Regions from separate parts of the Yersinia antarctica genome, predicted to be linked through region 2. Evidence: predicted binding sites of a transcription regulator. Region 2 holds the regulator's gene; each other region holds the start of a gene.

Region 1 (10,374 bases), 1.1 Mb from region 2:
GTTTAGCTGCGGTGAGTAGTACGCCACTGCCGGTAAAAGTGCTGTTTGTTATGAGTCACGGTGGCCTGACACCGATGGCTGCCGGTCAGAATACTGCCGCAGATGCCATGATCCGTGCCGCCGGTGGTAGCAATGCCATGCAAGGCTTTAGCCGCTACCGCCCACTGTCACAAGAGGGGGTTGTCGCTAGTGCACCGGACTTATTGCTGATTACCAGTGCCGGTGTGAAAGCACTGGGTGGCAATGAGGGGGTCTGGAAATTACCCGGTATAGCCCTGACACCCGCGGGTCAACATAAGCGCCTGTTAGTGGTGGATGACATGGCATTACTTGGCTTTGGCTTGGAAACGCCGCAAGTGCTGGCGCTGCTGCGCAAAGGCATGGAACAAGCGCAATGAATTGCCGTATCCATCCACGCCTGATGCTGAGCATCTTACTGATGGTTCTAATCTTATTAGCACTCGGCTCGGCCAATATGGGGGCTTTGACGCTCTCGTTCCGTACCTTGTGGCATGCATCATTAGATGATGCTATGTGGCATATCTGGTTGAATATCCGCCTGCCGCGCGTGTTGTTGGCGGTGGTTGTCGGCTGCGCGCTGGCGGTTTCCGGTGCCATCATGCAAGGGTTATTCCGTAATCCGCTGGCTGATCCCGGCCTATTGGGTATCAGTAGTGGTGCCGCTTTGTGTGTCGGGCTAATTATTGTCATGCCATTCAGCCTGCCGCCACTATTAGCCCTTTATAGCCATATGGTCGGCGCGTTTATTGGCAGCCTGGCCATCTCAGCCATTATTTTTACCCTCAGCCGCTGGGGCCATGGCAACTTATCCCGCCTGCTACTGGCTGGTATCGCCATTAATGCGCTGTGCGGTGCGGCGGTCGGGGTGCTGACTTATATCAGTGATGACCAGCAATTACGCCAGTTCTCACTCTGGAGTATGGGGAGCTTAGGCCAGGCTCAATGGTCAACACTGATGGTGGCGGCTTCTCTGATCCTACCCGCCTGTGTTCTTGGATTATTACAGGCGCGTCAGTTGAATCTGTTGCAGCTAGGAGATGAAGAGGCACACTACCTCGGTGTTAATGTACGCCAAGCCAAGCTGCGTTTGCTATTACTGAGCGCCATCTTGATCGGTGCCGCGGTGGCTGTCAGTGGAGTTATCGGTTTTATCGGGCTGGTCGTGCCACATCTTATCCGCATGCGTATCGGTGCTGACCACCGCTGGTTGCTGCCCGGTGCCGCACTGGGTGGGGCTTGTCTATTACTGACCGCCGATACTCTGGCCCGTACCTTAGTCGCCCCGGCTGAAATGCCGGTCGGGTTGATAACCAGCCTACTGGGTGGCCCTTATTTTCTATGGCTGATTTTACGTCAGCGGGAGCAACTCAGTGGTTGATATAGCTGGAGTTAATCAAGCAGTAACACCGCCGGCGTTATTAGAGGCTAATCAGCTCGCCTATCATGTGCAGGGCCAGAGGCTAATCAAGAATGTTTCGCTACAAATTGCCAGCGGCGAAATGGTAGCCATTATCGGGCCGAATGGCGCGGGGAAATCAACCCTGCTGCGCTTGTTAACCGGCTACCTCACCCCTTCTGATGGCGAATGCCAATTGCTCGGCAAAGATCTGAAGAGCTGGCAGCCGCAGGAATTGGCCCGTACCCGTGCAGTCATGCGGCAATACAGCAGCCTGGCTTTTCCATTTAGTGTTAGCGAAGTGATTCAGATGGGCCGAGCCCCTTATGGCGCGGCACAAAATAGGCAAGCTTTAGAAGAGGTGATGGCTCAAACGGACTGTTTGTCACTGGCACAGCGTGACTATCGCGCACTGTCTGGTGGTGAGCAACAACGGGTACAATTAGCCCGCGTATTAGCACAATTGTGGCAACCACAACCGACACCACGCTGGTTGTTCCTTGACGAACCGACCTCCGCATTAGATTTGTATCATCAACAGCATACCCTGCGCCTATTGCGCCAGCTCACCCACCAAGAACCCTTGGCGGTGTGCTGTGTGTTGCATGATTTGAATCTGGCCGCACTCTATGCCGATCGTATTTTGCTGCTAGCACAGGGCGAACTGGTGGCCTGTGGCACACCAGCGGAAGTGCTCAATGCCGAGACGCTGACTCGCTGGTATCAGGCAGATTTGGGGATTTCACGCCACCCTGAAACCGCACTACCACAGATCTATCTGCGCCAGTAAATGATACACATTGCGAGGCTCAAAGCGAGCGGCCAGTCAGACTGACGACAAATCACGATGATGCGATCTGAAGCCGTGAGAATAGGCAAAAGAGTAAAACGTCGCGCCTGGGATGGCGCAGCTCGAACCACCAAGGGCGATGTTACCATCTGCCTATTCTCTGCGCCGCTGGCACTTTGCCATTAACCTCACCCGTCTAAGGCTAGCTTTGCTTTTCTAACGCCACCTTCGGTTCTGCATCAGCCAACAATTCATAAATTGCCTTACCCACAATTTGCACTGCTCGTTCGATTTCTGCGGTCATTGGTTTGCTGTAGCTGAGCCGCAGGCAATTGCGGTATTTCCCTGAAGCTGAACTAATAAACCCAGCGGCAACCTGTACCCCCTGTGGTAATAAGCAGCGATTAAGCCGCAAGCTATCAAATCCATGAGGCAACTCGACCCAGAGCATAAAGCTGCCCTGCGGCCTGCTCAGACAGGTACTCGGTGGAAAGTATTTCATTACCCAACTGGTCATAATATCGCGGTTACGTTGATATTGGCGGCGCATCCGGCGCAAGTGCTGCATGTAATGCCCTTGCTTGATAAACTCAGCCATCGCCAGTTGTGGCAACGACACCACCCGCCCAGCAGAAATATATTTCATGTGCAGCGCTTTCTCTAAATAGCGCCCCGGTGCAATCCAACCAATGCGTAAACCAGGTGCCACCGTTTTAGAAAAAGAACTGCACAGCAGTACCCGACCATCATCATCAAATGAGGCAATGGTCGGTGGGCGCGGGTATTGATAAGCCAACCCGCCATATACATCATCTTCAATAATCGCCACATCATAGCGCTGAGCTAAGGTCAGTAAAGCCTTCTTGCGTTCGTCCGGCATATTGTAGCCCAGAGGGTTATTGCAGGTTGGAGTAAGCTGAATCACTTTGATCGGCCATTGATCCAGTGCCATTTCCAATGCCTCCAGACTGATCCCCACCACCGGATCGGTCGGGATCTCAATCACCTTCATTCCCATCCCTTTCAGGGTTTGCATCGCACCGTGAAAACTGGGGGAATCGATAGCAACAATATCACCGGCCTGACAAACCGCCCCCAATGCGATAGCCAATGCGCCATGGCAGCCAGAAGTAATAATGATATTTTCAGCCGACTGATGATTACCGCTATCCAGCATCAGCCGGGCAATTTGCTCACGCAAAGCCGGGGTACCATAAATATTGTCGTACTCCAGCACTTCCTCGCTTTGGTGTAGGCTAATCCGGCTAAGCAATCGACTGAGTATTTTTAGTCCCGGCCCAGACAGGTCGGGCGAACCGACGCCCAAATGGATAACATTCGCTTGATCGCCCCTGGTCAAAAATGCCAGCGTATTTTCCCACTGTGATACCTCTACCGGCCGCTGGGCATGGGTGCATGTCGCCGGTAAGGAAGGCAGGTTTGAACTGCAACGCACGAAATAGCCCGATTTCGCGCGCGCTTCAATTAGCAGGCACTCTTCCAACTGCCGATAAGCCTGCTGGACGGTACTGATACTGACACCATGCTCGTCACTCAATACTCTGACAGAAGGCAGCCGCTCCCCTGCAATATACAGCCCCTCTTTAATCCGTTGACTAAGAATATCAGCCAGTTGTTGGTAACGAGTCATTGATATCACCTGATAAATTGAGTGGGACCAGTACAGATGGCGCTTATTTGTACCATTCAGTTTATATATCGCATATCTGTATGGAAATAATAGTCCCCATTTGCATCTGTAATGTTTTTCGCCAAAGTTTCATGCTAGTGGCTCACCTAATGACGGGGAGTCGATGATGAATAATATAATTGAAGATCAGATAGATGAATGTCGTTCGTCGGCTGCTCGAGCAACGAAAAGCCGCCACAATATTTTTATTCAAGTGTGGCTGAAAGCATACAGATACCTATACCAGTGCAATGAACGACGTAAAACCGCGAATACACTGTCAAGATTGAATTCAGATCAATTAAAGGATATTGGCCTAAGCCGGGATGATATCAAACGGGATTACAGCCGCCCGTTCTGGCGCTGAGTTAGGGTTCTCATGGCAGTAAATAAGCTTAAAGCTGAATAGACTGGCTTCGGTGTAATACCGTACCGAAGCCAGTATTATTAGTTAGAAATCATAACCGACGGTTGCCAGCACTGAGCGCTCAGCACCCCAGTAGCAATAAGAGGTGTTGTAACAGGCTGCGACGTATTTTTTGTCGGCGATATTATTCACATTCAATTGAACAAATGCCCCTTTCAACGACGCAGCCCAAGTGCCTAAATCAGCACGGACAGAGGCATCGCCCAGTGTATAAGAGGGTACGCGCAAAGTATTAGCATCATCAGCCCACTGCTTGCCAATATAGCGGATACCCGCACCAATATTGATGCCGTAACCTGCCTCATATTGCGCCCACAGTGATGCCATATTTGACGGTGCTAACACCGGTGTATTGCCATCATTACCATCAATAGCATCTTTGAATTTCACCCGATTATAGGTATAGCCCGCAATCACACTTAACCGGTCATTAACCTGGCTTCTGGCCTCCAATTCCAACCCCTGTGAATTAACTTTACCGGCTGGTACAAAATAGGTCGCCGGCACGGCACGGTTTGCCACATCATTTTGTGTCAGGTCATATAAAGCGGCGGAATAGAGTGAAGTGCTGCCCTGCGGCTGATATTTGATACCGACTTCATACTGCTCGCTGGTCATCGGTTTCAATAAGTTTTGTTGTGCATCCGGGAACAGACTTGGCGTGATGGCCTGGCTGTAGCTGACATAGGGTGAAATGCCGCTGTCGAAGCTATACAGTAATGCCGCGCGCCCACTGGCATGTTTATCGGTGCGTTCATCGGTACTATTGGCAGTCTTATTAATGTTTTCAGTTTTCATCCGGTCATAACGACCTGATAGATTCAGGTGCCAATTATCCAGCGTCATTTCATCTTGCAAATAGATGCCACTCTGTTCATAACGGCGGTTTAAATAGGAGGTGTTGATGCCCGGAGTGGTCAGCAGATAATCGCTATAAAGCGTGCTCCCCGCCGAAATACCGGTGTAAGGGTTCAGTGTGGTCGCAAAAGCGCTGTCGCTGCGCAGATTATTGCTGAACTTCTGGAAATCAAAGCCCAGCATCACTTTATGTTCAACTGCGGCGGTAGCAAAATCAGCACCCAGTTGGTTATCAATAGCAAACGCGTTGAGCGAGGAGTCCTCACCGGAATAATAACGATTCATCAGAGTGCGATCGCTATTCCATCCTCCCTGATAAACCTGTTCTAACTGAGTATTGGAATGGGTGTAACTGGCATTCTGGCGGAATGACCAAACATCATCAAATTTATGTGAAAATTCATAGCTATAGATTTGCTGCCAACGTTTAAATACATTGTGGTTACTTTCGCCATCAAAGAAGCCACGGCTTAATTTCTGCCCATAGATGCTACCATCAGCCGGCACCGAACTGTGGTAACCACCAGAAGGGTCTTTTTGCAAATTAGCCCGCAATAACAAAGAGGTATTCTCATCCGGCTGCCACAATAATGAGGGTGCGATGGCATAGCGTTCTTCACGCTGATGGTCGTACATGGTGTCACTGTTACGGGTAATCCCGGTGAGACGAAACGCCCAATGCTCGGATATAGCATCGGTATAATCAAAGGCAACCGCTTGTGTATTGTTATTACCGGCCGTCAGGCGGAAATGGCCTTCAGAAGTAAACTGTGGGCGTTTAGATGTCATCATCACCACACCACCGGGGATACTCTGACCATACAGTGCCGAAGAGGGGCCTTTGATGACATCAATGCGCTCCAGGAACCACGGGTCTACTTGCAACACGTTAAAGCTGCCGCCGTCACTGAGTAAGCGCAGACCATCGAGGAAGGTATTGTTCACATCACCGCCATGGAAACCCCGCAGTGCGATGGTGTCATAGCGGTTGGCTCCGCCGGAAAAACCGGTGAACACGCCAGGAGTGTAATTCAGCGCCTGATTAATCGTAGCGACATTTTGGTCATCCATCTGCTGACGCGTCACCACCGATACCGCCTGGGCGGTAAGAATTAAGGGTTGATCAGTTTTAGTCGCCCCTTTGGTGGTTATCGCGGTGTAGCCCGAGGTCGGGAGATCAGCAGCATTACCTGCTTTGGCCGTGACTTCTATCGTATCTTCAGCCAGCGAAGCGAAAGGAATACACATCGCCAATGAACATAAAATAGCAGAACGCTTTATGACAAAAACCGAAAACATAGTTATCTTCCCCAGATAATTAGGCATATAAAATAGATGGTTATAATCAGCATCCATTGCTATTTCACAGCGCAATAATATTGCCTGCGTGCCACATATCGTGGGTCCATAAGTTCAGCGCACAATCTATTAAATGAGAGTGTTAATTTCAATGATAATTATTATCTTTATCATTTGAGTGAGAGGAGTAATTATCGGAGTAAGATTATTCCGTAAGGTGCAGAATGTGCCACAATGGCGGTCAGGCTGGCTTTAACAGCACACCTATCGGATTTTTGGGTTAATTGTGGCACTCACTTTCAGGCTGATCGGTTTTATGAAAAAGATTGGGTACGTTGTTGCACGTAGAAATTATCCGCTGCTGTGGCTGCTGCTAACGCTTATTTTTGCGTCAATATCAGGTACCAGCGTTGCCGCCATAGCATCAGATGCTACGGCTGAAAACAGTGAGGTGCCAGTAAAACCGGCAGTATCAGTACAACTGATTAGCCTACAAAAACAGTTGGATAAGCTGAAACAGAGTGTCTCTGCCAGTACCTCCGATAACCAGTTGAGTGTGCTAAACGAGACCGCACTGGCACTGGCGCGTGATGCTGATATCTTGATAGCCGACCTGAAGCCCAAGCGGGAACAACTGCAAACACAGTTGGAGGTTTTAGGCCCGTTACCTGCCGCCGGAGCATTGGCAGAGACCCCAGTAGTCGCCCAGCAGCGGCGGATATTGAATACCCGTAAAATCCAGTTAGATGGCCAGAATGATCAGGCCCAAGCTATCAAAACCAACGCGGAAAACCTGGCAACACAGATCATCGCGTTACGGCGCACCGCGTTGAAATCACAAATTGCCTTAAATTCTGGCAGCATTTTGGGTGCGAACTTCTGGGCACCGATCGTCAATCCCAATGTTGACGATGACCGCCGACTGAAAGATTTTACCCAAGAGCTGGCCGATGCCTGGAGCGCCGCCTGGGAACCCGAATGGCGTTTCGGCACCACGATGTATCTGCTGCTAGCACTCTTAATCAGCATATTTGGTTTTAAATTTCTCGATGTGCTGACCGCCTGGTTTTGTACCAAATGCTTACCACCAGGCCCGCTACGCCGCAGCTTTATGGCCTCAGCCACCACGCTTTGTACGGTGTTGATCACCGTCACAGTGGCGCAATGTATCACTCAAACCTTTACTCGCACGCCGGATGTCTCACAGGTAGTGATGGATTTTGCGCTGGCATTTGTTCAGCTCATGTTCTTCTCCGCTTTAATCGCGGGCCTTGGGCGGGCATTTTTATCCAACCAACGCCCCTCATGGCGGTTACCTGCCATCGCTGATGAAGTGGCCACATCACTGAGACTATTCCCCCCTCTGCTAGCCAGTTGCATCATGATTTTTGGTGCCCTTGATCAGATGAACAATATGATTAATATCAGTGTGTCTGGGGCAATTTTTAGTAATGGTATTTCGGCGCTGCTGGTGGCGCTTACTGCGGCGATTATTCCGTTACGTGCTAATCGGGTACGGCGTAATCTGGTGGTAAATGGCGAAAAACCTGAAGCCTATTCCACGCTAGCGGGATTGATTCATTTCGCCATCGGCATTACGGCAATAGCCATATTACTGTCATTGTTAGTCGGTTATATCGCACTGGCGAAATTCTTAAGTTACAAGTTGGTGTGGAGCTGTCTGGTCATCGCCTGTTTATATTTATTAGTTCATCTGTGTGTTGATTTGGCGGAAAGCATTTTCTCGCCCACCAGCAGCGCCGGTAAAGCCATTAAGCAATCACTGAATATTGATGACCGCCATTTAGCCCAGGCCGCAACGTTACTCTCCGCCTCCAGCAAAGTACTGCTGATATTGTTGGCTATTATCGCATTACTTAATGGCACCTTTGGTTCCACTACCCCGATTTCACTACTGCAAAAAGCGGTAGAGTTATTAAGCGGCGAAGGTCTGGAAAAATTAAATATTGTTCCCACTAACTTATTTAATGCGCTGGTTTGCTTACTGGTCGGTTTATACGTGCTCAAAGCCGCACGGCGTTGGCTGAATAATGAGTTCTTGCCACAAACCCAGATGGATTCCGGTATAAAGACCTCGGCGGTAACGCTTTTCAGTAACATCGGTTACGTGCTGGTGATTCTACTGACCTTATCGGTACTGGGTATCCAATGGAATAAATTAGCCTGGATTGTCAGTGCACTGTCGGTGGGTATCGGCTTTGGCTTGCAGGAGATTGTGAAGAACTTTATTTCCGGCATTATTTTGCTGACCGAACGGCCAGTCAAAGTGGGGGATTTGATCAGTATCAGTGGGGTTGAAGGGGACATTCGCCGCATCAATGTTCGCGCTACTGAGATCCAACTCAGTGACCGCTCAACAGTTATTGTCCCGAACTCCCAATTGATTTCGCAGAATGTGCGTAACGCCACCATGGCTAATGCTCAAGGGGTGGTGACCATTGCCCTGACCTTCCCACTGGATTTGGATGTTGAACTGGCACAGGCACTGTTGATAGAAGCTTATGAAGAACACGAGTCGATACTTGATACCCCGGCTCCATCAGTGAAATTCAGTCAGTTAAGCCCGGACGGTATTGTCCTCAGTGTGACCGGTCTAGTCCCCAGTCCACGAATGGTCAGTAATACCAAAAGCTCTTTGTTATTCAGCATATTAAAACGGCTTAGGGCCGCAGGCGTGTCTCTTGCGGTGGCAACACCCAGCAAAACCGCAACTGAGTTGAACTAATCGGGTAGACCATGAGTATTATTAATAACAATAATGCTCATGGCCACCTAATCACTTATTTCGCCTCACTCAAACTAAACATTTTCAGATTACACCCCGGCCACTGAGCAGATAAGGCATTAACCCCAAAGGAAAAATCAGAGCCATAGACTTACTTATCTCAGCGCTGAATCAAATAACGAATCGTAGGGCCGTCCTGCTGAATATCCAGCACGGTATAGCCGTAGTTTCGCGCATCCAATGGGATATTATTAATCGATTGCGGACAGTCGCTGATCACTTCCAGAATTTCGCCCGGCTTCAGTTGCGGCATGGCTTCTAGCGTCGCCACCGCGGGATATGGGCACGGTTCACCCACCATATCTAAGCGGTAATCAGGTACGATGACGGTCGTTGTCGATGAGGAATGACTCATAGTAGCTCCTTAGCCAGAACGGATGTGGCCGCTTTCTGTTTACGGAAGAAACGTTTTTCCCACCACAGCATGGCAGCAAAGGCAATGGCTAACATCAGGTAAGTCACCAACAATCCGCCTATTGGCCCGAAGGTCTGCAACAAGTTCACCTTGTCATAATTGGTCGCCAAAGCAGGGGCGAAATCATCCCAATAATAGGCCAAAATGGTCGCGCCGATAATGTTACCCAGCCCCACCCACCAATAATGAATCTGCCCTTCGACCGCGCGATACATCCAGCCGGTTTCACAGCCTCCGGCCAGCACGATACCAAAGCCAAACAGCAAACCGCCAATCACCGCATTCGGCCCGGCCCACAAAATCTTAGGTGCTACCCCCAGTTGGACATAACTGAAAATACCAATCGCACTGACCGCCATCCCAAGAATAATGGCCTTTGCCATGTGAGTACGCCCGGTTATCCACAAGTCACGGAACGCAGAGGTAAAACAAATTTGCGCACGTTCAATCAGCAAGCCAAAACCAATACCGCACAACATGGCGATGCCCAGTTTTGGGTGACGGAACAGCTCAATCAACGACCAGCTTAGTGCCAGAACAAACACCACCATACCAAGACGAAAACGGCGTGCGGCGCGGGCCGGATGCTGCGTCAAGGGCGATGCAGCCGTCACTTTTTGTAACTTTACCGGAATGCGAAACAGAGGTAACAGCGTAAATTTGGCACCAAAG
Region 2 (10,374 bases):
GCAGGCAGCTCTGTTGTTGCCGGTCAAAGCCCGTTGTTTGAGATTCAGAGCAAATAATTGGCTTATACTCGTCATACTTCAAGCTGCATGTACGTTGGCTGCGTTCAATCACCCGAATCACTTACTACAGTAAGCTCATCGGGATTCATTCGCTTGCCGCCTTCCTGCAACTCGTATTATTTAGAGTATAGAATTCGCGGTAGTAGAGTACTTATGTATTGAATGACCGGACTGAGTTTTAATCAAATCAGCGGGAAGAGAGCAATCTCTTCCCGTTTTTTTGTTTTATTTCCTGTAACAAACGGTTGTTTCCAAGTCGGGCTTGTTGGATTATATGCGGTTATATTTGTTGCGTTTGCATTGAGGAATAGAACAATGAGTGAGGCAGAAGCCCGCCCGAGTAATTTTATCCGTCAGATAATTGACGAAGATTTAGCCAGCGGTAAACACACGTCGGTTCATACCCGCTTTCCGCCAGAGCCAAATGGCTACCTGCATATTGGTCATGCCAAATCTATCTGCCTGAACTTTGGCATCGCACAAGATTATCAGGGTCAGTGTAATTTGCGTTTCGACGACACCAACCCGGTGAAAGAAGACGTCGAGTTCGTCGAGTCGATTAAACACGATGTAGAGTGGCTAGGCTTCACCTGGAGCGGTGATGTGCGTTACTCCTCAGACTATTTCGACCAACTGTACCAGTACGCTGTCGAGCTGATTAATAAGGGCCTGGCGTATGTCGATGAGTTAACCGCTGAGCAGATGCGCGAATATCGCGGCACACTGACTGCGCCGGGGAAAAATAGCCCGTACCGTGATCGCAGTGTGGAAGAGAATCTGGCGCTGTTTGAAAAGATGCGTGCTGGTGGTTTTGCTGAGGGAACTGCGTGTCTGCGTGCCAAAATCGATATGGCGTCACCGTTTATCGTGATGCGTGACCCGGTGCTGTATCGTATTAAGTTTGCCGAACACCATCAGTCTGGTAACAAGTGGTGCATCTACCCGATGTATGACTTTACCCATTGTATTTCTGATGCGATTGAAGGGATCACCCATTCACTCTGTACGCTGGAATTCCAGGATAACCGCCGCTTATATGATTGGGTGCTGGATAATATCTCTATCGAATGTCATCCGCGTCAGTATGAATTCTCTCGCCTGAATCTAGAATACGCCATTATGTCTAAGCGTAAGCTGAATCAATTGGTGACCGAGAAAGTCGTGGAAGGCTGGGATGATCCACGTATGCCAACGATTTCTGGTTTGCGTCGCCGTGGCTACACCGCGGCTTCCATCCGGGAGTTCTGCCGCCGTATTGGGGTGACCAAGCAGGATAACAACGTTGAAATGATGTCACTGGAGTCTTGTATCCGTGATGATCTCAACGAAAATGCCCCACGGGCCATGGCGGTTCTTGACCCAATCAAGGTGATTATTGAAAATCGTGTGGCCGGGGAAGAGTGGCTGACTATGCCAAATCACCCGAATAACCCGGAGATGGGCACGCGTCAGGTTCCTTTCGATAGCGAGCTTTATATCGATCGCGCCGACTTCCGTGAAGAAGCCAATAAACAGTACAAGCGTTTGGTGCTAGGCAAAGAAGTGCGCTTACGTAATGCCTATGTTATCAAAGCTGAACGTGTCGAAAAGGACACAGAAGGCAATGTGACTACGCTTTATTGCAGTTATGACGCAGAAACCTTAAACAAAGATCCAGCCGATGGCCGCAAAGTTAAAGGCGTTATTCATTGGGTTTCTGTTAAGCATGCATTGCCGGCAGAAATTCGCCTGTATGACCGTCTGTTTAGCGTACCAAACCCTGCGGCGGCGGAAGACTTCTTGTCTACCATCAATCCTGAGTCGTTGATTATCCGTCAGGGTTTTGTTGAACCAGGTTTGGTTGATGCGGTTCCAGAGCTAACCTATCAATTTGAACGTGAAGGTTATTTCTGTGCCGATAGCCGCTATTCACGCCCTGATGCCTTGGTATTTAACCGTACTGTCGGTTTGCGTGATACTTGGGCGGCAAAAGCGACCAGTTAAGTTTTAGTTCTCACTCAGAACAGTAGAATTGGCGTGGCTTAGTCCACGCTTTTTTTATGCCCTGATTTCCTGCAAATTTGATGTTAACAACGGGTATTCACCCAAATCACATGACTGCGTAAGTTCATCCAGATAGCTGTGCGTTGTCTGGTTGCACACTCGGTTTATTAGAAATAAAACTGAAATTGTTTATTGTACTAAACACTAATAACTCCCTTTCTCTTTTCCACTTCTGCGTTTTATCCCCTGGTCAATGTCGACATATTGCTCCTTTTTTTAGCAACAAAGCGGCTGTCTGTAAGTCTTTCTTAAATATTCGCTTTACGAATTAACTGAGGAGAAATCCCTATTTCATGGAGAGAAAACGCAGGCTTTATTGCATCGGCTGAAACCATTCAATATGTCAATGAGAGAAGATTTATAATTAAGAATATGACGTTATGCATTGTTTTTAAAGCTTTTGTGGGCTCTGTAATATTTTTTCACAGTTATGTGCTCGTTGTCATACTTTGAATAATTAGCGTTATTTTTAATTGATAATTCGCGTCGCGAAAAATAGTCTGTGTGGCAGCAGCAATCTACAGAGCGGTTGTTTTTCGCAACAGAAGTTTTTTAGCAGTAATGGCTGGTGGTTATTTCTCCCCAGCAAAAATTTTACCCACTAGGGTTTTTTTGAGGCTAAACCTGTGAGCTGTGGTGGACACAGGCAACGCACTTTAAATGTGATGTCAAAGAGGAATTTTTTCATATGGTTACGCACGGTGCTAAACGTAAAACGCTGGCGCTCGCAGTCGCGGGTGCATTGTTAGGAACGGGGTACATGGTAGCCCCAGAGGCCAAGGCTAAAGGCTTTATTGATGATTCGTCACTGACCGGTGGGATTTATTATTGGCAGCGTCAGCGTGACCGTAAAGATTTAACGCCAGGGAGTGCGGAGTACGGCAAATATGTCGCCAACTTGCACCATTCTACCTTTAACGCCAATCTGGATTTCTCTTCCGGTTATGCGGCTGACATGTTTGGTATTGACTTGGCTGCTTTCGGCGCAGTTGAAATGACCAACAGTGGCCCGGCAGCGCCAAACGAAATTGGTTTCAGTGACGCTAAAACCCGTTGGGATGAGAAATGGACCGGTGATAAGAGTGGCGTCAGTGTTTATAAAGCCGCGGCCAAATTTAAGTTAGGTGATTTCTGGGCGCGGGGTGGTTATATCCAGCCAACGGGTCAGACACTGCTCGCACCACACTGGAGCTTTATGCCAGGGACCTACCGTGGGGCTGAAGGTGGCGCCAAATTCGATTTTGATACTGCCGGTGCCTTGTCCATGTCTTACATGTGGACTGATGAATATAAAGCACCTTGGTATCAGAATATGTACAACTTCCGCCAGGCTGATGGCAAGACCGGAGTAAGTTACCTGCACTCAATCGGTGCTAAATACGATTTCAAAAACAAACTGGTGATGGAAGCGGCATTTGGCCAGGCAAAAGATTACATGGACCAGTATTTCGCCAAGGCTTCTTACGCCTTCCCGGTGGCTGGCAATGATCTTCGTACCTCTTATCAGTTCTACGGCGCAAAAGATAAAGTTGATGGCGGTGCCAGCAATGTAAACGACGTCTATGACGGATTAGCCTGGCTACAAGCGCTGACATTGGGCTACACCACCGGGCCATTTGACTTGCGTCTTGAAGGTACCTGGGCCAAAGCTGACGGTAACCAAGGTTACTTCCTGCAACGTATGACGCCAGGCTATGCGACCTCTAATGGCCGTTTGGATGTTTGGTGGGATTCCCGCTCTGATTTCAACGCCAACGGCGAAAAAGCGCTGTTTGGTGGCGTGATGTATGACCTGAAAAACTGGAATCTTGCGGGTTGGTCAGTGGGAACCTCCTATGCGTATGGCTGGGATGCAAAACCAAGTACTAACCCAATTTATGACCAGAATACGCGTCTGAAAGAATCTGCTTGGAACTTTGATGTTCTCTACACTCTGCAAGAAGGCCGGGCGAAAGGCACGCTCTTCAAACTGCATTACACCATGTATGACAACCACACCAATATTCCAAGCTTTGGCGGCGGTTTTGGCAACGTATTCCAGGATGAAAAAGACGTTAAATTCATCGTGATTGCACCCTTTACCATCTTCTGATGTTGACCACTTTTTGATTGCCATCCCCGGTAACCAACCCGGGGACATAATGGAGCACCCGCCATGAAGAAAATGCTTTTTATTATTACCACAGTATTGGGATTAAGTGCCTGCGCACCACAAACCCCAGTTCAACCGGAAGATAGCAAACTCAAACAAGCCTACAGCGCGTGCATCAATGCCAGCGAAGGTTCGCCAGAAAGATTGATCCCCTGCAAGGCGGTGCTAGATGTGCTGAAACAAGAGAAAGCGCATCAGGCTTTTACTGAGAAAGAGACCGTTCGAGTATTGGATTACCAGCGTTGCATTGATGCTGCACATACCGGTAATGGTCAGGCCTATGACGCGCAATGCGGGAAGCTGTGGCAAGAAATACGCAGTAATAATAACCCAGATAAATAATAGTCCTGATAAAAGTGACCAGGATAACGGCAATTGAGCTAACAATAACGCTGCCAGCAGCAATACTGTCAATAGCCGTTTTGGCAGCAGTTATTAATTACGGATGAGGTTAGTGATGAATAAATTCAAATTAAATGCTTTAGCGGCGATAACCGCAACCTTTGGCTTGATGGGATATGCCAATGCTGATACCCGTAATCAACAACTTGTTGATCAACTCAGCACATTGAAAGTTAATTATAAATTGTTGGATAACCGTGCTGCTGAAAATGGCGTTGATTGCGCCAAACTGGGTGCCGACTGGGCATCATGTAATAAAATCATGATTACTCTGACCAACACCGGGGATGAGATAGTCGGCCAAGACTGGGCTATTTATTTCCATAGTATCCGCCAGATTCTGACCGTCGATAATAGCCAGTTTAAAATTACGCATCTGACGGGCGATTTGCATAAAATTGAACCTACCGCCAAATTCACCGGATTCCCCGCCAATCAAGCGGTTGAAATCCCTATTACTGGCGAATACTGGCAGTTGTTTGCCACTGACTTTATGCCGCGCTGGTATGCCACTGCTGGCGATGCTAAACCCAAAGTACTAAAAAATACCGATACCGAAGATATCAATGAGTATCTGACACAGTTTACTGGCGATCAGTGGAAACGCACCAAAGATGACAATAATGTGCTGATGACGCCGGAATCACGCTTTGTTAAAAACGAAGCGGTAAAAACGTTGTCTGTGGCTAACTTGCGTGGGCAAATAATCCCTACGCCTATGGAGATTAAGCTCTATAAACAGGATGTGGATCTGAGTCACGGGGTTGCGCTGGATCTGAGTGTATTGCCTAAAGCTGCCGCAGAGGCAGCTCAGCAGCGCTTCGAATTACTGGGTCTGAAGGCCAATTCAGCCGGTTTCCCGATAAAAACTGTGATTCAACCTGCCGCGTTTAAAGGTGACTTAGCGGTTTCCGGTGCTTACGAGCTGAAAATTGGCGAGAAAGGGGCACAGGTTATTGGTTTTGATCCGAGCGGCGTGTTCTATGGCCTGCAATCCATTCTATCGTTGGTTCCGACTGACGGCACTAAGACTATTGCCACTCTTGAGGCGAAAGATGCGCCACGTTTTGAATACCGGGGTGTGTTCCTCGATGTTGGCCGTAATTTTAAAACCAAAGATGCAGTGCTGCGCTTACTTGATCAGATGTCAGCTTATAAGCTGAACAAATTCCACTTCCATCTAAGTGATGATGAAGGCTGGCGTATTGAAATCCCAGGCTTGCCCGAATTGACCGATGTTGGTAGCAAACGTTGTCACGATTTGACGGAGAATACCTGCTTGCTGCCGCAATTGGGTTCTGGCCCAGACAGCAATAATATGGGTAGCGGCCATTTCACTCGTGATGATTATATTGAGATTCTGAAATATGCCAAAGCACGCCAGATTGATGTGATCCCTGAAATCGATGTGCCAGCACACGCCCGTGCAGCCGTAGTGTCGATGGAAGCCCGTTATAACAATCTAATGAAACAGGGCAAAGAAAAAGAAGCTAACGAATTCCGTCTGCTTGACCCGACTGATGATTCCAATACCACGTCAGTTCAGTTCTATGAGCGTAAAAGCTATCTCAACCCATGCCTCGACTCTTCTAAGCGGTTTGTCGATAAAGTGATTGGCGAAATGGCGCAGATGCATAAAGAAGCCGGTATGCCACTGACTACCTGGCACTTTGGTGGCGATGAAGCGAAAAATATCCGTTTGGGTGCGGGTTATCAGGACAAAAACGGGCCGATTGAAGCGGGTAAAGGCATTATTGATAAGAGTGTTGAAGATAAACCTTGGGCCAAATCACAAGTTTGTCAGGATATGGTCAAACAAGGCAAGGTGCAGGATGTTGAACATCTTTCCAGCTATTTTGCCATTGAAGTCAGTAAGTTGGTTAATGCTCACGGCATCGAGAAGATGCAGGCTTGGCAGGATGGGTTGAAAGACGCCAAAGACGCTAAAGCGTTTGCCACTAAACGCGTTGGTGTCAACTTCTGGGATACCCTCTATTGGGGTGGTGCTGACTCAATCAATGATTGGGCCAATAAAGGTTATGAAGTGGTCGCGTCAAATCCAGATTATGTCTACTTCGATATGCCATATGAAGTTAATCCGAATGAACGCGGTTACTACTGGGCAACCCGCTTTAATGACGAAGCGAAAGTATTCAGCTTCGCACCAGATAACATGCCGCAGAATGCCGAGACCTCAGTGGACCGCGATGGTAATCACTTTAGCGCGAAAAGCGATAAACCTTGGCCGGGTGTACATGGCATCTCGGGTCAGTCATGGAATGAAACCGTCCGCACTGATGAGCAGATGGAATACATGATCTTCCCGCGGATGTTGCCATTGGCCGAGCGTGCCTGGCATCGCGCTTCGTGGGAGCAAGATTACAAAGCGGGCCGCGAATATCAAGGTGGCCAGACGCATAGCGTCGATACCAAGGCGTTGGACATCGATTGGCAACGTTTTGCCAACATCATGGGCCAACGTGAACTGGCAAAACTGGATAAAGCCGGTGTGTCATATCGCCTGCCTGTCCCCGGTGCTCGGGTTGTGGCGGGGCAGTTGGAAGCCAATATCTCACTGCCGGGCCTGATTATCGAGTATTCAACTGATGGCGGTAAGCAGTGGCAGAAGTATGATGCGAAGGCAAAACCTACCGTGAGTGGCGAGGTGATGATCCGCTCCACCAGCCCAGACGGTAAGCGTAGTAGCCGTGCTGAGTCGGTTAAAGTCTGAAAATTGGTAATATCGAGCTGTGTCTAATGTTATCTCCTGTTTGCTTTATTTTTTGGCTAAACAAATTTAAGTGAAGTTGAGTTGATGGTTTTTCCCCCGGCAGGTCCGGGGTTTTTTTTGCTGTAAAATTGATGCAGCTCGCTAAAAGGGGGAGAGTCAATAAATGGGGGCGATAAACAGTGAATTTGTCACTCAGGAAAGATCAATAACGGGATAGATACCCAATGTTATTGGTGTTGCAGATAGCTAGCAGGCGAACGAACCCAGAACATCGCTAATACTCTAGTGGCTTTCAGTACCAAGGGGATAAATATCAAGGACATAAATAAGAACGACCACCTGACTCCCAACCGAGAGATACTCAGGTATAGAACGGGAAAGGTGGCCATCTTGCTGATAGCTTATGTTAACCAAACAGTAGAACCTATCAATCTGGATTAAACATAAGCCGTAGTGTATTCAGTGCTTAAAATCTTTATAAGATAATGCTTTCAAAGCACATTATCTTTTATCGTGTGCCGACTCGTTTTCACGGCAATCACCGGTCTCACAATGGCCGTACAGATACAGACTGTGATTGGTCAGCTTGATACCATGCTGTTTAGAAATTTCACGTTGAAGCGATTCAATGGATTCATTGCTAAACTCAATCACTTTGCCGCAATCCAGGCAAATCAAGTGATCATGATGATGCTGCTGCGTCAGCTCAAAGACTGATTTACCGCCTTCGAAATTGTGGCGGGTAACAATACCGGCATCATCAAACTGGTTCAGTACGCGGTAAACCGTGGCTAAACCAATCTCTTCACCAATATCGATCAGCTTTTTATAAAGATCTTCCGCGCTGACGTGGTGGCACGCCGGATCTTGCAACACTTCCAGAATTTTAAGCCGGGGCAGTGTTACTTTAAGGCCTGCGTTTTTTAAGGCTTTGTTGTTGTCAGTCATGCGGATTCAGTCCTGTTACTATCGTTTCAAATTAAGGCTGTTCAGCCTATGACATCCGTGGCGCAATAATTACAATTGCGTCTCATTATAGAACTGCTAGCCCCAAATGAAAACCGTGGTTGTTAACAAAGATATAATTGCACACTTTGTAAGATTAATCATGCAGTGTATTGATGAATGGGGATAACACATCATTTAAGTGTACAGTGACGAGGGATAAAGTTACAAATTTGTAGCAGTTTATTTTCATTTTGCGCGCAGGAAGATGTGGATATGTGGGCCGCTTAACAAAGCACAATCGGATAGCCGGACGCGCTGTTCACCATGGATGGGAGCTAAAGAGAGAGAGAACAACGTTATGACAAAAAGCACAGCTCAAAAGGATAAAAGGCAACGGAAACGCCCGGCAGTGTTGAACACGACCATAGCGTTTCCGACAGGCTTGATTAACCCACTATCTCAGACAGGCTCAGTTCTTCAGTAATCTGTTTTACCCATGCCTCAACCCGCTCATTGGTAAGTTCTGGCTGACGGTCTTCATCAATTGCCAGACCAATAAAGTGGTCGTCATCCGCCAGACCTTTGGACGCTTCAAAATGGTAGCCCGCGGTTGGCCAATGGCCCACGATTGCGGCACCACGTGGCTCAATGATGTCGCGCACGGTACCCATCGCATCACAGAAATATTCTGCGTAGTCTTCCTGGTCACCACAACCAAACAGCGCCACCAACTTGCCATTGAAATCGATCTCTTCCAGTGTTGGGAAGAAATCATCCCAATCACACTGCGCTTCGCCGTAATACCAGGTTGGGATCCCAATCAGCAAAATATCGAAGCCTTCTAAATCTTCTTTACTGCTTTTGGCAATGTCGTGAACCTCAGCAACATCTTTGCCCAGTTGCTTTTGGATCATCTTGGCAATGTTTTCAGTATTGCCAGTATCGCTGCCAAAGAAAATGCCTACAGTTGCCATATAGCTAAATACCTTTTAAATTCAAATAGTTATGCAAATTACTGAGCGTTCTGCCCAATATTATAACACATGTATAGGGCGACATAATGCCAGAGAACCCCATCAGGCTTTTATCAAGTTTATGCGATATTAAATTTTTGTGAGTCGCTCAACCTTATAACACCATTGCCGATAACCGTTGTGTAACTGAATAGTTGCAATTTGCGGTGCCAGGGGGAAACCCGTCAGATGAAGGTCTGCCGGCAAAGGAGTTGTCGTTAGCTGTATGAACGTCCTTTATTGCTTTTCGGTCATCAAATAACACCAGAGTCTCTAACGATAACTATCCGATATATAAGGGGAACGAACATGCAGTTTTTAAAAAATATTACTATCAGGGCGGCATTGCTTTGGGTACTTGGCGCATTTTGTCTGCTCTGGGGCGGTGTATCGGCCTATACCTTGTTATCACTCAACCAACTGACACAATCCTCCAACGCGAATACTGTGTTGGTTGAAAATATGAATTTGGTTAATCAGGGGACGGATCAATATTTCCGTATGGTGACACGTCTGTCTCGTTCAGTAGATTACCGCCAGAGCGGTAATATCGTGGATGCTGACAAAGAATTGAAATCATCCCATGTTGCATTGGAAAACCTGAAACAAAAGTTGGCAGAATTTAAAACTATTGACCATGCACAGTTAGACTCCGCTTTGGTTAGCGGCGTGATTGATGGATGGAGTGGGTTAATTGAACAAGGGGTTACGCCGCTGTATCAAGCTGCAATGGACAATAACAGCGCCGCTTATCAGGATTTAGCGAAAAAAACGGTACCTGCATTGAGTCGCCAGTATGGTTCAGTGGCTGAAAAGTTTAATCAGGCGGCATCAAAAGCTATCGGGGTGGCTAAAGATCAATTCTCTCATTTGACCAAAGTGAGCAGCATTACCCTTATCTCAGCGCTGATCGCCGGTCTGGTGATTTTACTGGCAACAGATCGCTATCTGGTTGCCAACCTGGTGCGCCCACTGGACGATATTCGCGAGCATTTTCGCGTGATTGCTTCTGGTCAGCTTGGTCT
Region 3 (10,374 bases), 2.8 Mb from region 2:
TATAGGCAGCAATCAGGTTGATATTGTCGTTAATCTCACTGTTTAACTGCGTTTCGATCCCCTGAGATTGCACTTCACCAATTGGGACGTTGTAGGCCAGTGCCTGGTCGTATTGGCTGATATTTTTCTGGCGTAAATCGTACAATGCGGTCGTCAACAAGGTGCTGCTGCCCGGTATCTGGTATTTGAGGCCAAGCTCAACTTGACGCGCGGTAACCGGGTCCAATGCCCCAGTCCCCGGCGCGCCTTTGGCGGTGCTAGGTTCAAATGAAGTACTGTAACTGATATACGGCGAGATACCGGAATCAAAGGCATACAACACACCAGCACGGCCGGTAAAGGCATGGTCGTCTTGTTGATCCTGAGTGGCGGTTTTGCGGCTTAGCGTTTTTAACTGTGACCAGTCATAGCGCCCGGATAAGAGGAAATTCCACTTATCCAGTTCAATTTGATCTTGTAAATAGACTCCCACCTGATCGAGTTTGGTCAGATCACTGCTATTGAGTGACAAGTCACTCTCTTTAATATTCAGACCATAGACAGGTGATACCCAATCCAGATTGTATTTTGTCTGCACGGTGCCCATAAAGAACTGACTATCAATACGGCTACGTTTGTAATCCAGCCCAGTCAGCACCGTATGGTTTAACTGCCCGGTCCAGAAATCAGCTTGCAGTTGGTTATCAACGGCAAACTCAGCCATGGTCTGGCGCTCGATTTGCGGGCGGCGAGTCATGGTGCGGTTATCTGGCAGCAAATTCATAAAGACCAGATACTTGTAATCTTGCTTGTTATAGCTGTAGCGCAGGTTCTGGCGGAATTTAAAGGTGTCATTGATATAATGCTCAAGGGCATAACCGACAGAGGTCTGCTCGCGTTCAGACTGATCAAATGACGGGTCGCTAACGTTAAAATCGTAAGGTATATGGCCGTATGCAGTACCAAACACGGTTCCAGTGGCTGGCAAGAAGTTACGTGAACCGGCTTTGGGTTCTTTCTGATAACTGGTCAGTAAGGTAAAGGTGGTGTCTTCGTTCGGGATAAAGGTTAATGCCGGGGCGATAGCAAAACGCTCCTGTTTAAAGGTATTTACGGCATCATCTTGTGTTCTGCCAAGCCCGTTCAAACGATAGAGTACTTTACCTTCATCATCCAACACGCCACCGAAGTCGAATGCTGCTTCAGCCAGGCTATTATTGCCTGCACCCACCTGCACTTTATGAATACTTTCCGCTGTTGGGCGTTTACTGACCATATTGATCAGGCCGCCGGGGTTCACCTGGCCGTAAAGCACTGATGCTGGGCCGCGGATTACTTCAATTCGTTCCAGCAGCCAGGGGTCTATCTGGCCTCCACGGCGTGCACCACCTAATGAGTTGTAGCTTAAGCCATCGAGAAAACGCGGGGCATAGCCAAAACCACGAATGATCACTTCGTCATTCATATTCGAGCCGCCACGGTATTCCGGCACGACACCGGCGGTATAGCGCAGGGCCTGTGCCACAGAAGCCGCTCCTTGATCTTGCATTTGCTGGCGGGTAATAACTGAAACTGATTGTGGGGTGCGGATCAGTGGTGTGTCAGTTTTAGTCGCGGTGGCGCTGTTTTTAGCGACGAAACCATCATCTTGTTGGCCGCTGCCCGGTTTGGCGACAACCACTAATTTATCTTCTTTAGCCGCAGTGGCCGCTAATGCGTTGAGTGACGGTATCAGTATCAAGGTGGTGGTGAATAATAAGGTCTTTGCTGTGCAGCCTGCGCGAAATGGCAATGTTGTTGGTATCTTCTTGCCAGAAATATCAAACATGATTTATCCCTACCTGGAAGTACAATAATGGAAAGTATTTGAACCTCATACGTCAGGTTCTTGATGCCAACCGGGCTTTATTTGCCTCTATTTAGCTTGGTTGTTACAAAAAAACGTTATATTCCAATCCAATAACCGTCGCATAGCACATCGCCCATATCTAAATTACGATGATAGGCTGGCACACTGGAGAGAATGCTTACTATGTTATTGCAAATAATAATACTTCTCAATATTATTTGTATTTAGGTAATAGCCTTATATATATTAAGCCTTATATCCATTTGTGATGGCGCACAGTCGCCGCGCTATCAATGAATAAAGACGTAATCATAAATAGACCGTGACCGGTGTGATGACATAAAGAGGGCAGCGTGTGAGAGTGGCGAGCGAATATCCAGAGAGTCAGCAGTTATTACAGGATCCTTCGGCGGGCAGTGAATCATGGTGGCAGCGCATCGCACAATGGGGAACGCCCCTGACTGAACCGGCAGCAGCTGGCAAAGTAAAGCTGACTTTCCTGTGGCGCGACCGACAAGGAAAGGCGCGTGATTCGGTATATAGCTGCGTGTATATCGATGTTAACGGCGTGACAGATCATCATAGTGTTAATCCTGAATCGCTCACTCGGCTGGGCCAGACGGATGTTTGGTATTGGCAGGCAGAGGTAGAGTCTGATTTTCGTGGCAGTTACAGCTTTATTCCCGTCTCAGCAGAGAAATGTTTGAATTTGCCAGCCGGTAGCCCGCAAGAACAGCGTCAGGCACAGCGCGATTGGTGGATCTCATTGATGGATCTCGCTGAGAACGATCCGTTAAACCCGATTGCCGCGCATTGCAGTTATCGCGGAATGACACTTTCTGCGGTTCATTTAGCCGATGCTTTGCCGCAAACGGCCTGGCAGCCAATCGATGCGGGTAAAATTCTGCCCGCCGAACCGCAACGTTTACAACTGATTAGTTGGCACAGCCAGTTATTGGGCAATAGTCGCAATGTGTGGATTTACTCAACGACAACCGGTGCTGAAGATAAAGCCGAACGCCCATTGGCTATCTTGCTGGATGGCCAATATTGGGCACTCAGGCAGCCGGTGTTTGGCATATTGGATAGTGAAACCGCCGCAGGGCATTTACCTGCTAGCGTCTATGTGTTGATCGACATCATTGACCAGACTCATCGTTCGCAAGAGCTGCCTTGTAATCAGGATTTCTGGCAGGCATTGCAAACAGAATTACTGCCGCAGATTGCATTGCAACAGGCTTTTACGGAACAAGCGTCTCGTACTGTGGTGGCCGGGCAGAGTTTTGGCGGGTTGGCATCGTTGTACGCTGGATTACATTGGCCACAGCGTTTTGGTTGTGTGTTGAGTCAGTCCGGTTCGTTCTGGTGGCCTGATGTTGATAATTTCAAGGCACTGACGGCGGGGACTGCTGAACGTCAGGGCTGGCTGACCGAGCAGGTGTATCAGGGATTGGGGGCGAGTCAGCCATTGAATATCTTTATGGAAGCAGGTCGCCGTGAAGATGTGATTTATCAGGTCAATCAAGCCATGAGTGCAGCGCTTCGTCAGGCAGGGCATCGGTTGCAGTATCGGGTCTATGCGGGTGGGCATGATGCTCTATGCTGGCGGGGGGGCTTAATTGATGGATTACGCTGTCTGTTAACCTGATCGACTGAGTTTTAACCGCCTTCGGCGAGCAGAGGGCAGACTCGCTCTCTGCTCGCTTGTGGATTAAATTTTAAATCGCCCCTTCGGTATCACCAATGGTGTATGTGAAACCGGATCATCAATGATCAAACACGGCATACCAAATACCTGCTCGACCAAATCTGCTGTGATCACCTCGCGCGGGTGACCTTGTGTAACTACCTGCCCGTCGCGCATGGCGATAATATGGGTAGCGTAACGACAGGCATGATTAAGATCATGCAGAACAGCAACCAAGGTATGGTTATGTTGCTGATTAAGGTTACTGAATAACTCCAATAAATCAATCTGATGGGCGATATCTAAATAGGTGGTGGGTTCATCCAGCAGCAGCAGCGGCGTCTGCTGTGCCAATACCATAGCTATCCATACTCGCTGGCGTTGCCCGCCAGATAATGCGTCCACTGATCTGTCAGCCAGTTCACTGACACCGGTGGCTTGCATAGCATTATTGACCGCCAGTTTATCGGCCTGTGTCCATTGCTGTAATAACTTCTGATGGGGATAACGGCCACGCGCCACCAAATCTAACACGCTGATACCGTCGGGTACTTGCGAACTTTGTGGCAACAAACCCAAATGACGTGCCACCTGCCGGGTATCAATGCTGGCGATATTCTTGCCGTCTAAAATTACCTGACCTGCTTGCGGTTTCAGCAAACGGCTCAGTGCGCGTAGCAGCGTTGATTTACCACAGGCATTGGGGCCGACAATCACCGTAAATTCACCATCAGGAATGGAGATGCTCAGGTTCTGGCTGATTATCTTACCGTCGTAGCCCAGTGTTAGGGCGTCGGCTTGTAAGCGGGAGGAAAAAACGCTGTGGTGTAGGGTGGCTGCAGGGGTAACAATACTCATGATCGCCCGGACTCCCGGATTAAAAGCCAAATAAGATACAGGCCGCCGATGCTGGTGGTAACCACGCCGACCGGCAATTGATTAGGTGGAAATAGGTGTTGGGCGCAGAGATCGGCGGCAACCAGTAATAAGGCGCCCATCAGTGCCGATGTGGTTAACGTCACTGAAGATGTGCCCGCCAGACGCCGTGCTATTTGTGGGGCGGCTAATGCAATAAAGGAGATAGGCCCGGCGGCGGCGGTGACGGCGGCCATTAGAATGACGCCAATCGCCATCAGGCTCAGGCGAGTTTTCTCAACGGGAACCCCTAAGGCACCAGCGGCATCATCGCCCATTTCCAGCAGTGGCATGCGGCGGCTAAGCAGCATTGCGGCTATCGTCGCGGCAAAGATAAACATCAGTGATGGCAGGCCCTTAGCCCAGCTCAGACCATTCAATGACCCCGCCCCCCAAGCCGCGGCAGTCATCGCTGACTCCAGTGATGCCGTGATTGTCAGCCAGGTATTGAATGCAGTGAGCATCGCGCCAATGGCAATGCCGACAATAATTAGCCGAAAACCTTGAATCCCTTGTCGATATGCCAGCAGATACACCGCAATAGCTGCCAGTAAGCCGCCAACCAAGGCGCTGCTGGCAATCTCGAAATAGTTCCCATTAAACAGAGTAATCGCTACTAGCGCACCGGTATAGGCACCCATATTAAAGCCGATGATGTCAGGGCTGCCAAGTGGGTTACGTACTAATGACTGAAATATTGCGCCACTGATACCCAGTGCGGCACCAAAAATAAGCGCCATCACTGCGCGGGGTAAGCGCCATTGATTGACGATAATATCCACTGCACCGCGGGTTTGCCCGAACAAGGCATTAAGTACCTGTTGAGGCATTAATGCCAGAGTTCCCGCCATTAATGCCAGCAGTGCGCCCAACAAACAGGCCAGTAGCAGCAGGCTGCAAACAACTAAACTGCGTGGTCGGATGCGTAAATTTATCGCGCCATCGGGGCGACCAAATAGCCACGGCGAGGTGACAGACTTCATAGCGCGGTCATCCTTTTGTTACGTCGAACTAGCCAGATTAGCAAAGGCGCGCCAATAAATGCCGTTACGACGGAAACCCGTAACTCGCCCGGCACCAAGAAGCGGCCAATAATGTCAGATACCAGCAACAGGATAGGTGTCATCACTAATGTGAATGGGAGAATCCAACATTGATTCGGCCCAACAATCCAACGGGCGATATGGGGGACCATCAGGCCAACAAAGGCGATAGGGCCAACGGCTGCGGTAGCGGCACCGCACAACAAGGTGACGGCGATGACCGCCCAAAATTGGGTTTGGATAATTCTGGCCCCAATCGCGGCCGCCAGATCCTCTCCCATATGCATCGCATTGAGTGGCCGAGCCAGCAACAGGGAGATCACACCGCCGAGCAGGATTGCCGGAGTGACGGCCAATACCACTGACATACTGCGGATATCCAATGACCCTGCCTGCCAGAAGCGCACCCGATCAAAGACCAGTGGATGTGTCAGTGATATGCCAGAGGAAATCCCCATTAACACAGCGCCAATCGCGACACCGGAAAGTGTTAGGCGCAGGGGATTAACGCGCCCGCCGCCCTGAGCACCGACCCAATACACCACCAGTGTGGTTAACATCGCACCGATAAAAGCGGAAATAATATAGCCCTGGATGGCATTAACGCCGAAAAAAATGATCCCGACGGCGACGGCAAAACTGGCTCCGGCATTGACGCCAAGAATACCGGGGTCAGCCAGTGGGTTACGGGTTAGGGCTTGCATGACTGCACCCGATAGCCCCAGCGCTGCACCGGCGAGTACACCAATCAAGGTTCGCGGCAGACGTGATTCAACGATCAAAATGCTATCGGCGCTGTGCTCTGTGCCGAGCAAACTCTGCCAGACCACGGAGAAAGGGATGGCTTTGGCACCGAGCATCAGGCTGGCAGCCATGACCAATAGCAACACAACAATGCTGAACAGCAGCAACAGCCCGCGTCGGCGCGCTGTTGGTACCTCTGACGTCGACACCAGTGTCAGCGGTTTTATTGAATATTGATCTGGAGAATAATCAGCAGGCATTGTAACTCTTCTTTAACAAATGATTATTGTTATCGATTTGATTATCATTATTATTTGGGTGAGATATGTTAGCACGCATTATTGTTAGAATGCATCGCTGTGGTAACGCAGGGGGAAATTTAGCCTGCTCGGTCACATTCCTGAATGCGCTCAACGTCAGAAGCGGGACTTACCCAATCAATGAGCAGGTTTAAACATCCCTTCAATTCGGGCTAACAGATTACTCGCACTGTAATAATCCAAGCGGAAAGTGTCATAACCCACGGCATAAACACGGTTGTGCTCAATCGCTGGAATATGAGCTAAAAATTTATTACTTTTCAATGCATCAACTGACGGTTGATCACCGGAGAAGAGTAAAATAGTCTCACCGTTCAGACCTTCAGCCAGCTTCTCGCCACCTAACTGAATAATATCCTTACGATGTCCCATACTGGTGTTACCTTTCACGGCTTCAGGTATTTCAGCGAGCCTAAAGCCCAGCTCCTGCAACAATTTGCCCTGTGCCGAGTCTTCAGTCCACAAGTTCGCGGTGCTACCGGCGGCTTGATAGACAAAAGCCGACGTTGGCTGCGGTGGTAAGGTAATACTCTGTTTCACCTCATTGAGCCGGTTGGCAAATTTATCAATCACATCTTTCGCATCGGTTTCATGGCCAGTTGCCTGCCCCAATATCATTGCTAACTCTTGCCAGCTTTTATCATCGTAATTAATCACTAAGGTTGGCGCGATAGCAGATAACTGCTCATACAATTTCACTGCCGAATCCCCCCCGGTGGCAGAAATAATAATTAAGTCAGGGTTCATGCCGGCAACAGCTTCGGCGTTTGGCTCAGTCTGATATATCGGTACCAGTTTTTTTGCCTGTGCGACAGCCGACCATTGAGTAAAGAACCCTTGATTATCTGCGACGGTGGAGCTGGGCGCGGTCGCTCCACTGGCAATCACCGGCGCATTGATCGCCAATAAGGTGCCAGTGATGGTGATGCTGGTGGAAACAATCCGTGTAGGTTGCTGAGTTAATGTGACCGGGCCTTTAGCCGTTTCCACCGTCCGGGACCATGCTGGTGAGTTGTCGTCTGCCGCTGATGCGTTGTTCTCCTCCGCGGGTTTACAGCCGGATAACCAAAATGTCAGACACAGCAAGCCCAGTAGGGCAGGCAGAGAACGGGATGTTTTACAGGCAGGTATATAGTGGGACATAACGGCGTTTTCTCTTTCTATTTAACGGTGCTAGGTCGTAATTTATCATGCCATAAAATGAATGGTAGTAATTATTATTCCTATTACTATTTGCAATGTGGTGAGTGAAAGGGAGGATTGGCGTGCTCATCTCCAAGACAGGAAACCTAGCGAAATATCGCACCAGTCAAACCATTTAGAGGACGATCAGTCGCATGCTGGCCATGACTCATTAGCATGGTTTAAGCCAATTCAGCCGGCCTCTGGGGGCTGCGGCTAGCGCGAATTAAGGTGTAATACCGGCCAGTGATCGTTGGCCGCTCTTCTTTTAGTATCACCGTCGCCGTGCTAAGCACATGCCTATATTGCAATGAATAAAATTGTTATTTCCCCAGCCTGGTTTCCTTGCTAAAAAAATACAGAATCAACCATAGCAAATAAATAGTTAAATTTTGCTGTATCGCGTGCCTGATGGTTTGATATGGATTTTTGTTATTATTTTATTTATCTCGCCCAATCGCATTTAATAAGATATTTAATTCTGCAATTGCAAAAACAGGTAATTCTCTATCTGTAAGTAAATTAATTGATTGGCTAACTATTCTAAGAGTTAATAGGTAATGGGGCGCTGTATTTATATTCAGAATAAATACATATAATGTGGAAACTACTGAACGTTGTTAATCAGTTTTCGATCAAGATTATCGAACGTTATTTACATTTTAATAGGTGAAATCAATCGGTTGTTTAATATTGATCGGTTATCTTGATCTTTTGTGTTGGTTTCATGCTATTTTGGTGATGAGTCCTGATAATTAACCTTTTTCCCTGCGGGGATTATCAGCGATAAACACCTTGAAATCTCAAGGAAATAAACTAAAAAAATAAGACACAGGGGTATTCCCGTGAATTTTCTAAAACATATCACCATCAGGATGGCGTTATTATCTATTCTTGTTATATTTTTGTTGCTTTGGGGAGGTGTCTCGACCTTTACATTATTTTCACTTAACCAATTGACGCATTCATTACATCTGAGTTCTAACCAACAAAAAAACATTAATATTATTAATCGGGGTAATGACCAATATTTTCGTGTGGTTACTCGTTTAAGTCGTGCCGCGGCATATCGTCAAAGCGGGGCAACTGCCGATGCTGATCGTGAATTGGCTTCAGCCGGTGTAGCACTAAAAAATACCCAAGAGAGTTTGGCGAAATTTAAACTGCAATCTCATGAGTCGATGGATCCATTACTGACAGATAAAACTATTCAAAGCTGGTCAACATTATTGAGTAATGGGATTGAACCGATGGCTAAAGCGGTGGCCGAGAATCGCTTCGAAGATTATAACAATTTGTTTAACAAAGATTATCCACCATTAAGCCGAGAGTTTGGCGCTACCGTCGAGAAGTACAATTCTGCGGTTGATACTGCAACAGAGGCTGCCAGTTTGCGGGTGGAGACATTAGTCGACTGGTGTCAACGGGCGCTTTTTGCTGCATTAATTGCCGGTGTTATCATTCTGTTCTTAACCGATCGCTATATCGTCAGTTATTTGGTGCGTCCGCTGGAGTCGATCAAGGTGCACTTTAAACGCTTAGCTGAAGGGCAGTTAGGCCGGCCAATGCCTGAGTTTGGCCGTAACTGCGTCGGGCAACTGATCCCTTACTTACGTGAAATGCAAAATAGTTTGGTGAATACGGTATCAACCATTCGCAACAGTACCGATGCGATTTATACCGGAGCCGGTGAAATTGCAGCAGGAAATGCGGATCTCTCTTCCCGTACCGAGCAACAAGCGGCGGCACTGGAAGAAACCGCGGCCAGTATGGAACAACTGAATGCAACGGTGAAACAGAACGCTGAAAACGCCCATCAAGCCAGTAAGTTGGCTGAGAATGCCTCTGCAACAGCGAAAAATGGCGGGCGGATTGTCAACGATGTCGTTGCCACTATGAGCAGTATTACGGAAAGCTCACGCCGTATTGCGGATATTATCGGTGTGATAAACAGTATCGCCTTCCAAACCAATATTCTGGCACTGAACGCAGCAGTTGAAGCGGCCCGGGCTGGTGAGCAGGGGCGCGGTTTTGCGGTAGTAGCAAGTGAAGTTCGTAATTTGGCCCAACGTAGTGCACAAGCGGCGAAAGAAATCGAAGGGTTGATCAGTGAATCGGTATCCCGAGTGAATATTGGCTCACAGCAAGTATCTGAAGCAGGGGAGACGATGAATAGCATCGTGCAGGCGGTGACCAATGTAACCGACATTATGGGCGAGATTGCCTCTGCTTCTGATGAGCAAAGCCGCGGTATTGGTCAAATTGGGCAAGCTGTCGCCGAGATGGACGGCGTCACACAACAAAATGCCTCTCTGGTACAAGAGTCTGCCGCTGCGGCTGCCTCGTTAGAAGAACAGGCACGGCAACTGACAGAAGCGGTCTCTGTTTTTAATTTATCAGATAATATGCAAGCCACTCATTCTTAGTTACGCTTTGATTCAATTTAATAAATAACAATTATTGTCGTAATAAATAGTAGAGAACAGCCACCGGATTGCGCTAAGAGTCAGCGCCGTCTGGTGGTTTTCTATTACCAGTTTTAGGTATTTAGCCACAAAAACGATATAGTGAGCTAGGTTGTTATTAGCTTTCAATAATAAAAAAATTCATGTTTTAATCGGGTTAAACAATGAGAATTGCTTACTTTCGCAGCAT

What was found. Region 2 encodes Fur, which represses iron uptake genes when iron is present. Its sites were predicted from a motif close to ATAATAATGAGAACNACTATCAA; they were not measured.
Region 1: the regulator Fur is predicted to act here: its motif matches at 6,633-6,655, upstream of ACWJJO_RS01725 (TonB-dependent siderophore receptor).
Region 3: the regulator Fur is predicted to act here: its motif matches at 2,024-2,046, upstream of fes (enterochelin esterase).

The regions. Positions count from the first base shown of each region.
Region 1 is NZ_JBSJQF010000001.1:377,136-387,509, reverse strand. It holds gene ACWJJO_RS01750 (heme/hemin ABC transporter substrate-binding protein) at 1-398, shown strand, start outside; gene ACWJJO_RS01745 (FecCD family ABC transporter permease) at 395-1,399, shown strand; gene ACWJJO_RS01740 (heme ABC transporter ATP-binding protein) at 1,401-2,207, shown strand; gene ACWJJO_RS01735 (aminotransferase-like domain-containing protein) at 2,410-3,858, opposite strand; gene ACWJJO_RS01730 (DUF1127 domain-containing protein) at 4,022-4,264, shown strand; gene ACWJJO_RS01725 (TonB-dependent siderophore receptor) at 4,349-6,481, opposite strand; gene ACWJJO_RS01720 (DUF3772 domain-containing protein) at 6,768-9,227, shown strand; gene yedF (sulfurtransferase-like selenium metabolism protein YedF) at 9,388-9,642, opposite strand; gene yedE (selenium metabolism membrane protein YedE/FdhT) at 9,639-10,374, opposite strand, start outside.
Region 2 is NZ_JBSJQF010000001.1:1,507,773-1,518,146, forward strand. It holds gene nagE (N-acetylglucosamine-specific PTS transporter subunit IIBC) at 1-57, shown strand, start outside; gene glnS (glutamine--tRNA ligase) at 376-2,043, shown strand; gene chiP (chitoporin ChiP) at 2,792-4,195, shown strand; gene chiQ (ChiQ/YbfN family lipoprotein) at 4,259-4,597, shown strand; gene ACWJJO_RS06990 (beta-N-acetylhexosaminidase) at 4,713-7,388, shown strand; gene fur (ferric iron uptake transcriptional regulator) at 7,890-8,336, opposite strand; gene fldA (flavodoxin FldA) at 8,783-9,310, opposite strand; gene ACWJJO_RS07005 (methyl-accepting chemotaxis protein) at 9,659-10,374, shown strand, end outside.
Region 3 is NZ_JBSJQF010000001.1:4,319,623-4,329,996, forward strand. It holds gene ACWJJO_RS20035 (TonB-dependent siderophore receptor) at 1-1,807, opposite strand, end outside; gene fes (enterochelin esterase) at 2,184-3,476, shown strand; gene ACWJJO_RS20045 (ABC transporter ATP-binding protein) at 3,540-4,373, opposite strand; gene fepG (iron-enterobactin ABC transporter permease) at 4,370-5,413, opposite strand; gene fepD (Fe(3+)-siderophore ABC transporter permease) at 5,410-6,477, opposite strand; gene fepB (Fe2+-enterobactin ABC transporter substrate-binding protein) at 6,655-7,680, opposite strand; gene ACWJJO_RS20065 (methyl-accepting chemotaxis protein) at 8,565-10,145, shown strand; gene ACWJJO_RS20070 (lysozyme inhibitor LprI family protein) at 10,349-10,374, shown strand, end outside.